One region of the Lysinibacillus sp. JK80 genome, then DNA from elsewhere that is predicted to be linked to it. Evidence: a T-box and tRNA genes for the amino acid it is inferred to sense, from the RefSeq annotation. Region 1 holds a T-box; the other holds one or more tRNA genes.

Region 1 (4,422 bases):
AATGAGTACGGTACATATGTTGTGACGGGTAAATCATTCATAGATGCTACACAGGATGCTGATTTTGCTGCCTTGTCGGGCGTTCCTTTCTTTGTGGGCGGAGAAGATATTGGCATAAAGGATAAGCGTATGGCTGTGACTTTAATGCTACATTTAAAAAATGTCAATTGGGATGAAGTCAAAAAAGCGGCTAATTCCGGTGTATTTGGCGGTGCTAATTTAAATCATACGGTGATGTGGGGCTTTACAAAGCTGCATGATGAATACAAGCCATTACAAGAGGGTACAAGATTACGAGGGTTAAACTTAGCTCGTGTAGATGATGAATATTTCATCAATGCCTTACAGATTTTTGGTATTGATGGTTTGAATGAATCCTCAAAACAAGCGGCGATTGTCGCTGGGAAGAAAGAAACGTTACACATTCTAAAATATTTACAAACAAACTTCCCAGGGTTTGAAAAAGCTGAAATTGTCAGCTATCCAGAAGAGCTCTATGTCCGTGAAACGAGACATATTTGGGCAGAGTATCAATTACCAATGGCAGACCTGTGGAAAAATAGTGATCAGTGGGATAGCATTGGCATTGCCTCTTATCCAGTCGATGTGCAAGCGCAAACGCCTCATGATTACGGCTATGTGATCGCTTCACCCAAGCAATATGCTATCCCTTTCCGGTCGTTAGTACCGAAGGATATTGATGGCTTACTGGTTGTCGGACGCTCTGCTGGTTATTCATCACTTGCAGCTGGTAGTGCACGTATTGTTCCAACAGGGATGGTGACAGGTGAAGCGGCTGGGACTGCGGCTGCTCTTGCACAGAAGCACGATGTAACCTTTAGAGACATGAGTAAGGATAAACCATTAATCGCTACATTACGAAAGCAATTGGCTAAGCAAGGTGCCTATGTTGATTCATTTTCAATTGAGTATCCATATCAAGGAGAATGGTATGATGAAGCCATTCAAACCCTCATTAATTACGGCCTTGTTGTGGGCGGCTATGATAATGACCTAAAAGTAGACAGTAAGGCGACGAAAATAAAGTTTGCTAAAATGTTAAAAGAGAGCATGCTACGTGCTGGTGGAGAAAGTGCAGCAGGAATGAAGGACCAGCTCGAAATTGTCATCAATAAAGTTTATAATCAAGGCGATGAAGCTATTGAGCGAGATGAGTTAGCTCAATATTTGGCTGACGTCCTCATCGGTGAATCCAATGCGACTAGCTGGGATACATTGGTAGAAAAAGGAATTGTCACGGAGAAAGTAGCGAAAAAAGTCTCTGATAATAAGAAATTAAAATTAAAAGAGATGTATGCGATTATGGCTGATGTGATTCATTATGTAGAAAAAAAACGTTCCTCCTTGTGAGGAGCGTTTTTTGCTGAAACGGCAACGTAAAAAAGGGTTGACGCCAATTAGAAAGTCCTGTAATATATGTCAAAATCATAAAAAAATTCGATGAAAAAGAGAGTAATTGATGGAATGACTGGCTAGCGAGTTAGGGATGGTGGGAGCCTAATGCAGGAACCATGAATGAAGCGCACTTTGGAGAAGATTCTCGAACAAATAGTAGAGAATAGCGGGGCGTCACCTCGTTAACAACGGAAAGTGGTCATGTGACATGGCAACTAGAGTGGTACCACGGGATTATCATGCTCTCGTCTCTAATTATAGAGGCGAGGGCTTTTTTATTTGAACAGGAGGAGGAGCAAAATGAATCAACAAATCGCCGACAGTATAGCAGTCACATTAAAGCAGCAAATAATAGGAGAGGACATATTGTCATTATTAGAAAAACCCAAAAGCTTGGAGCTAGGGGACGTAGCCTTTCCATGCTTTACTCTAGCAAAAGTGTGGAAAAAATCACCGCAAAGTATCGCAGCACATATAGCAAGTCAATTAAATCATGACAGTATCGAGCGTGTGCAAGCTGTTGGTGGCTATGTCAATATTTTTCTTGATCAACAAAAGGTGACGCAACAGGTGTTACGCAAGATTCTGCGCGACAAGCAACAATATGGTACTACGCCAACAAAGATGGGAACGGTCGTCTTGGATTTTTCCTCTCCTAATATCGCCAAGCCTTTCTCGATGGGACATTTACGTTCAACGGTCATCGGCAATGCCTTAGCAAATATTGCAGAAAAAAATGGCTATCAAGCCATTCGTATCAATCATTTAGGGGACTGGGGTACACAGTTTGGCAAGCTTATTGTTGCTTATCAGCTTTGGGGTGATAAAAAAGCTATTTCAGCATCACCAATAGAGGAGTTATTAAAGATTTATGTGAAGTTTCATGAAGAGGCTGAGCAAGACCAAACGCTCAATGAACAGGCTCGTGCCGCCTTTAAAGCATTGGAGGGCGGTAATGAAGAGGCACAGGCATTATGGCAATGGTTCCGAGATGTGTCATTCGTAGAATTTCAAACAATATATGAGCTATTAGGAATTCATTTTGATGCCTTTATAGGTGAAGCCTTTTACAATGACAAAATGCCGTCCGTTGTAACAGAATTAAAAGAAAAAGGGCTCCTTGTGGAATCAGAAGGTGCGTATGTTGTGGAGATGGAGGAGATGCCTCCATGTTTAATAACGAAAACGGATGGAGCCACGCTTTATGCGACGCGTGATTTAGCAGCAGCCCTGTATCGCCAACAGCACTACCAGCCCCAAAAGATGTTCTACGTTGTTGGCAATGAGCAGTCCCTCCACTTTAAACAACTTTTTCAGGTCATCGAAAAAATGGGCTATCCTTGGGCAAAGAATCTGCAACATGTGTCATTTGGCATGATGCTGAAGGATGGCAAAAAAATGTCGACGCGTAAAGGCAAAGTGGTGTTATTAGCAGATGTACTAGCAGAAGCTATAACGACTGCACAGCGTAATATGGAGCAGAAAAACCCTTCTCTACCTAACAAAGAGCAAGTCGCAAAGCAAGTGGGGGTTGGAGCGGTAATTTTTAATGATTTAAAATCCTATCGTCTCAACGATATTGAATTTTCAATCGAGCAAATGATGAATTTTGAAGGCGAAACAGGGCCATATGTACAGTATACATATGCACGTATTTGCTCTATTTTAGATAAAAAGAAAGCTCCGACTCAAGATATGCTCTTCAAATCTTTAGGAGAGCAGGCTTGGCAGATTATTTTATTACTAGAACAGTTTCCTAAAACGGTAGCTATGGCTTTTGAGCAGGCTGATCCGTCCCAAATAGCGAAATATGCCTTACAACTGGCACGTTTATTTAATAAATATTATGCACAGTACAAAATATTAGCAGAAGATAGATGAACAGCAAGCATCCCGTCTTGCATTATGTCAGAGTGTTGCTATTGTTTTAAAAGAGTCATTAGCCTTATTAGGTATTGAATCACCTGAAAATATGTAAGAAGCCTTAGCCATGTAAAGGTAAACTGTCCAATCATTGACCAACCATCGAAAACATGATAAAAGGATAGAGGAATCCATGCAAGCTTTTCATAAATGAAGGCTGCGTAATAACAGAGGGGATCAAACAATTGGTTAAAAAACATTGGACATTATCACTCACCTTCGTGGTCATTAGTATATTTTTTGTCGCTCTTAATATGAGGCCAGCTGTCACGGGAATAGGACCGCTTTTTAATGTCCTCATGACATCCTTACAAGTCTCGAATACAAGCATGAGCTTTCTCACAGCTATCCCCGTTTTTTGTATGGGATTATTCGCACCTTTGGCTGTCCCGCTTCAGCGAAAAATGGGGACGAAATCAGCTATCACCCTTTTAGTGGCCATCCTTGTTGTCGCGAATGGGCTACGCTTTTTCCAAGCAAGCTATCTCTTGCTCATCGTGACAAGCTTTGCGGCAGGCTTAGCGATTGCAATGATTGGTCCTATTCTAAATGCTTATATTAAGAAAAAGTTTCCAGAACGCTTTACGACAGTAGTCGGTATCTATTCATTCGGTATAGGCGTAGGGGCTACTTTAAGTGCAGCCTTAACCGTGACTTTTTATCAGAGTTTCAGTAATAGCTGGACAATCGCCCTTGGTATGTGGTCAATCCTTGCTATAGTTGCGCTCGTTATCTGGCTAGCGGCAATTCCATCCGAACACAACGAGCAGCTCCAACAAGTAACTACGTCAGAAGAAATCCGTAATCCGTGGACATCTAGACGTGCCTGGGTAATTTTACTGTACTTTGGTTTACAAACATCACTCTTTTTCTCAATCATGTCATGGCTTACGCCGCTATTGCAGGATAAAGGCCTGTCATTAGAGGCATCCAGTGCCATGCTAACAATTATGTCTATTGTACAAATGATAGGGAATATGGCGGTACCAATTCTAATGGAAAAATGGTCTAGTCGAATGGCCTGGCTACTAGTGTTTAGCTTTGTCGGCGTGATTGGATTTATGCTACTCTGGCTGACAGCGG
Region 2 (4,422 bases), 1.4 Mb from region 1:
CAAGCTATTGGTTTCCTACGTGTCCCAGAAGCAAAAAATCCGTTTGATGCTACAGGTATTCATCCTGAAAGCTATGCCCTTGCTGAGCAAATATTAGCAGAGGCTCAAATAGATAAAAAAGAGTTAGGGACACAGAAGGCAGAGGATGCTATTGCAGCACTAAATATCCAAAAATTAAGTGATGTGCTTGGAGTAGGAGTTGTGACAATTCAAGATATCGTGGATACCTTAATGAAACCTAGTCGTGACCCACGTGATGCATTCCCACAACCATTGCTTAAGACTGATGTATTAAAAATGGAAGATTTAAAAGTAGGTATGGAATTGCAGGGGACGGTAAGAAATGTAGTAGATTTCGGCGCATTTGTTGACATTGGCGTGAAGCAAGATGGACTTGTGCATATTTCTAAACTCCAAAATAAACGTATTAAGCATCCATTAGAAGTTGTGGCACTTGGGGATATTGTAACTGTCTGGGTTGAACAAATAGATGTAACGAAAGGGCGTATCTCTTTAACGATGCTTCCTCCTAAAAATCAAGCATTAGTTTGAGTACTAAATTTTTGCCACACTGTCTATACTACGCAGTGTGGTATTCTTGTTGTTAGAGGTGATTACTGTGGACAATCAAGAATTACAAGAGCTTGTTCGTCGCTTATCTTTAGAAAACTTTCAGAGGCCTTTTCTGCATCAAGCCTACTTTAATCCGAGATTACGGTCAACGGGAGGACGATATCTTTTACAATCCCATAATATTGAGATTAATCCTAAAGCCTATGAGTTATACGGTTTGAAAGAGATTCAAGGTATTGTTTTACACGAATTATGCCATTATCACCTACATATTGAAGGTAAAGGGTATCAGCATCGAGATAAAGATTTTAGAGAATTATTAAGGAAAGTAGATGCCCCTCGATTTTGCGCAGTTTTACATGTCCCGAAAGCTACAGTTAAAAAACAACGACGACGCTATACATATACTTGTGTCAATTGCCACCAATTATATATACGGAAAATAAAAATGAATGTTGAAAAGTATTGTTGCAGTAAGTGTTTGGGGAAATTAAAATTAGTAGAGTAAAAAAAGTTTAAAAAATAGTTGACGTTTTGTTGAGTTGTCCCTATAATAGTAAAAGTCGACAAGATAACGACGACAACATAACATGAATTATTCCGAAGTAGCTCAGTTGGTAGTAGCACCTGACTGTTAATCAGGTTGTCGCAGGTTCGAGTCCTGCCTTCGGAGCCATGGCCCCTTGGTCAAGTGGTTAAGACACCGCCCTTTCACGGCGGTAACACGGGTTCGAATCCCGTAGGGGTCATTTTTCATAATTTAATGTAAATAATATTTTGGTCCCGTGGTGTAGCGGTTAACATGCCTGCCTGTCACGCAGGAGATCGCCGGTTCGATCCCGGTCGGGACCGCCACTTATTGGGGTATAGCCAAGCGGTAAGGCAACGGATTTTGATTCCGTCATGCCTAGGTTCGAATCCTAGTACCCCAGCCATTCATTTCTTAATTCGAGCCATTAGCTCAGTTGGTAGAGCATCTGACTTTTAATCAGAGGGTCGAAGGTTCGAGTCCTTCATGGCTCATCTCTTTAAGAAAAAGAGTTGACTTTTTGAATTATCATAGTATAATAAAAAAGTTACTAATTGAATGCGGTCGTGGCGGAACGGCAGACGCGCTAGGTTGAGGGCCTAGTGGGGGCAACCCCGTGGAGGTTCAAGTCCTCTCGGCCGCACCAAGTCAATTAATTAATTTCATATGCGCCCGTAGCTCAATTGGATAGAGCGTCTGACTACGGATCAGAAGGTTGTGGGTTCGACTCCTGCCGGGCGCGCCATTTTTAAGAAAATATATGCGGGTGTAGTTTAATGGTAAAACCTCAGCCTTCCAAGCTGATGTCGTGAGTTCGATTCTCATCACCCGCTCCAAAAAAAGTGTTGACAACCTCTTGGTTGTATGGTAAATTTAAATAGTTGTCCAAAAGGGCGATGACATGAACCTTGAAAACTGAACAAGCAAAACGTAATCAATAAAGTTTTAAGTAGCTAGCTTCGGTTAGTGAACAAAACAAAAATTTTGGACATCAAACATGATGCCAGCAAAACAATTTGAGCTAATCAAATTTCTTTTATGGAGAGTTTGATCCTGGCTCAGGACGAACGCTGGCGGCGTGCCTAATACATGCAAGTCGAGCGAACAGAAAAGGAGCTTGCTCCTTTGACGTTAGCGGCGGACGGGTGAGTAACACGTGGGCAACCTACCCTATAGTTTGGGATAACTCCGGGAAACCGGGGCTAATACCGAATAATCTCTTTTGCTTCATGGTGAAAGACTGAAAGACGGTTTCGGCTGTCGCTATAGGATGGGCCCGCGGCGCATTAGCTAGTTGGTGAGGTAACGGCTCACCAAGGCGACGATGCGTAGCCGACCTGAGAGGGTGATCGGCCACACTGGGACTGAGACACGGCCCAGACTCCTACGGGAGGCAGCAGTAGGGAATCTTCCACAATGGGCGAAAGCCTGATGGAGCAACGCCGCGTGAGTGAAGAAGGTTTTCGGATCGTAAAACTCTGTTGTAAGGGAAGAACAAGTACAGTAGTAACTGGCTGTACCTTGACGGTACCTTATTAGAAAGCCACGGCTAACTACGTGCCAGCAGCCGCGGTAATACGTAGGTGGCAAGCGTTGTCCGGAATTATTGGGCGTAAAGCGCGCGCAGGCGGTCCTTTAAGTCTGATGTGAAAGCCCACGGCTCAACCGTGGAGGGTCATTGGAAACTGGGGGACTTGAGTGCAGAAGAGGAAAGTGGAATTCCAAGTGTAGCGGTGAAATGCGTAGAGATTTGGAGGAACACCAGTGGCGAAGGCGACTTTCTGGTCTGTAACTGACGCTGAGGCGCGAAAGCGTGGGGAGCAAACAGGATTAGATACCCTGGTAGTCCACGCCGTAAACGATGAGTGCTAAGTGTTAGGGGGTTTCCGCCCCTTAGTGCTGCAGCTAACGCATTAAGCACTCCGCCTGGGGAGTACGGTCGCAAGACTGAAACTCAAAGGAATTGACGGGGGCCCGCACAAGCGGTGGAGCATGTGGTTTAATTCGAAGCAACGCGAAGAACCTTACCAGGTCTTGACATCCCGTTGACCACTGTAGAGATATAGTTTCCCCTTCGGGGGCAACGGTGACAGGTGGTGCATGGTTGTCGTCAGCTCGTGTCGTGAGATGTTGGGTTAAGTCCCGCAACGAGCGCAACCCTTGATCTTAGTTGCCATCATTTAGTTGGGCACTCTAAGGTGACTGCCGGTGACAAACCGGAGGAAGGTGGGGATGACGTCAAATCATCATGCCCCTTATGACCTGGGCTACACACGTGCTACAATGGACGATACAAACGGTTGCCAACTCGCGAGAGGGAGCTAATCCGATAAAGTCGTTCTCAGTTCGGATTGTAGGCTGCAACTCGCCTACATGAAGCCGGAATCGCTAGTAATCGCGGATCAGCATGCCGCGGTGAATACGTTCCCGGGCCTTGTACACACCGCCCGTCACACCACGAGAGTTTGTAACACCCGAAGTCGGTGAGGTAACCTTTTGGAGCCAGCCGCCGAAGGTGGGATAGATGATTGGGGTGAAGTCGTAACAAGGTAGCCGTATCGGAAGGTGCGGCTGGATCACCTCCTTTCTAAGGATTATTTCGGAATACAAACCTTGGGTTTGTAAGATTACGTTTTGCGTTCAGTTTTGAAGGTTCATTCTATCTGAATGAAACACTTCAAAACTTGTTCTTTGAAAACTGGATAAAACGACATTGAAATTGTAACAAACACATTTATTTTTTAAGTTTTTTATAGGCTTAATAACTTGGTTAAGTTATTAAGGGCGCACGGCGAATGCCTTGGCACTAGGAGCCGAAGAAGGACGGCACTAACACCGATATGCTTCGGGGAGCTGTAAGTGAGCTTTGATCCGGAGATTTCCGAATGGGGGAACCCACTACGTTTAATCGCGTAGTATCTTGACGTGAATACATAGCGTCTTGAAGGCAGACCCAGGGAACTGAAACATCTAAGTACCTGGAGGAAGAGAAAGAAAAATCGATTCCCTGAGTAGCGGCGAGCGAAACGGGAAGAGCCCAAACCAAGAGGCTTGCCTCTTGGGGTTGTAGGACACTCTATACGGAGTTACAAAAGAGCGAGTTAGATGAAGCGACTTGGAAAGGTCCGCCAGAGCAGGTAAAAGCCCTGTAGTCGAAAGTTCGTTCTCTCCTGAGTGGATCCTGAGTACGGCGGAACACGTGAAATTCCGTCGGAATCCGGGAGGACCATCTCCCAAGGCTAAATACTACCTAGTGACCGATAGTGAACCAGTACCGTGAGGGAAAGGTGAAAAGCACCCCGGAAGGGGAGTGAAAGAGA

What was found. The T-box of region 1 lies ahead of argS (arginine--tRNA ligase). A T-box ahead of a tRNA ligase gene usually reads a tRNA of that ligase, here a tRNA-Arg.
Region 2: it encodes a tRNA-Arg, which carries the amino acid that the T-box ahead of argS (arginine--tRNA ligase) is inferred to sense. The anticodon was not compared.

Annotation. Positions count from the first base shown of each region.
Region 1 is NZ_CP058997.1:867,687-872,108, reverse strand. Features, by position in the region: gene HXV90_RS04510 (FAD-dependent oxidoreductase) at 1-1,371, shown strand, start outside; T-box leader at 1,453-1,672, shown strand; partial or broken gene argS (arginine--tRNA ligase) at 1,717-3,394, shown strand; gene HXV90_RS04500 (MFS transporter) at 3,525-4,422, shown strand, end outside.
Region 2 is NZ_CP058997.1:4,132,185-4,136,606, reverse strand. Features, by position in the region: gene HXV90_RS20735 (Tex family protein) at 1-552, shown strand, start outside; gene HXV90_RS20730 (SprT family protein) at 620-1,081, shown strand; tRNA gene HXV90_RS20725 (tRNA-Asn) at 1,173-1,249, shown strand; tRNA gene HXV90_RS20720 (tRNA-Glu) at 1,251-1,322, shown strand; tRNA gene HXV90_RS20715 (tRNA-Asp) at 1,353-1,428, shown strand; tRNA gene HXV90_RS20710 (tRNA-Gln) at 1,434-1,508, shown strand; tRNA gene HXV90_RS20705 (tRNA-Lys) at 1,524-1,596, shown strand; tRNA gene HXV90_RS20700 (tRNA-Leu) at 1,663-1,748, shown strand; tRNA gene HXV90_RS20695 (tRNA-Arg) at 1,771-1,847, shown strand; tRNA gene HXV90_RS20690 (tRNA-Gly) at 1,865-1,938, shown strand; rRNA gene HXV90_RS20685 (16S ribosomal RNA) at 2,138-3,689, shown strand; rRNA gene HXV90_RS20680 (23S ribosomal RNA) at 3,871-4,422, shown strand, end outside.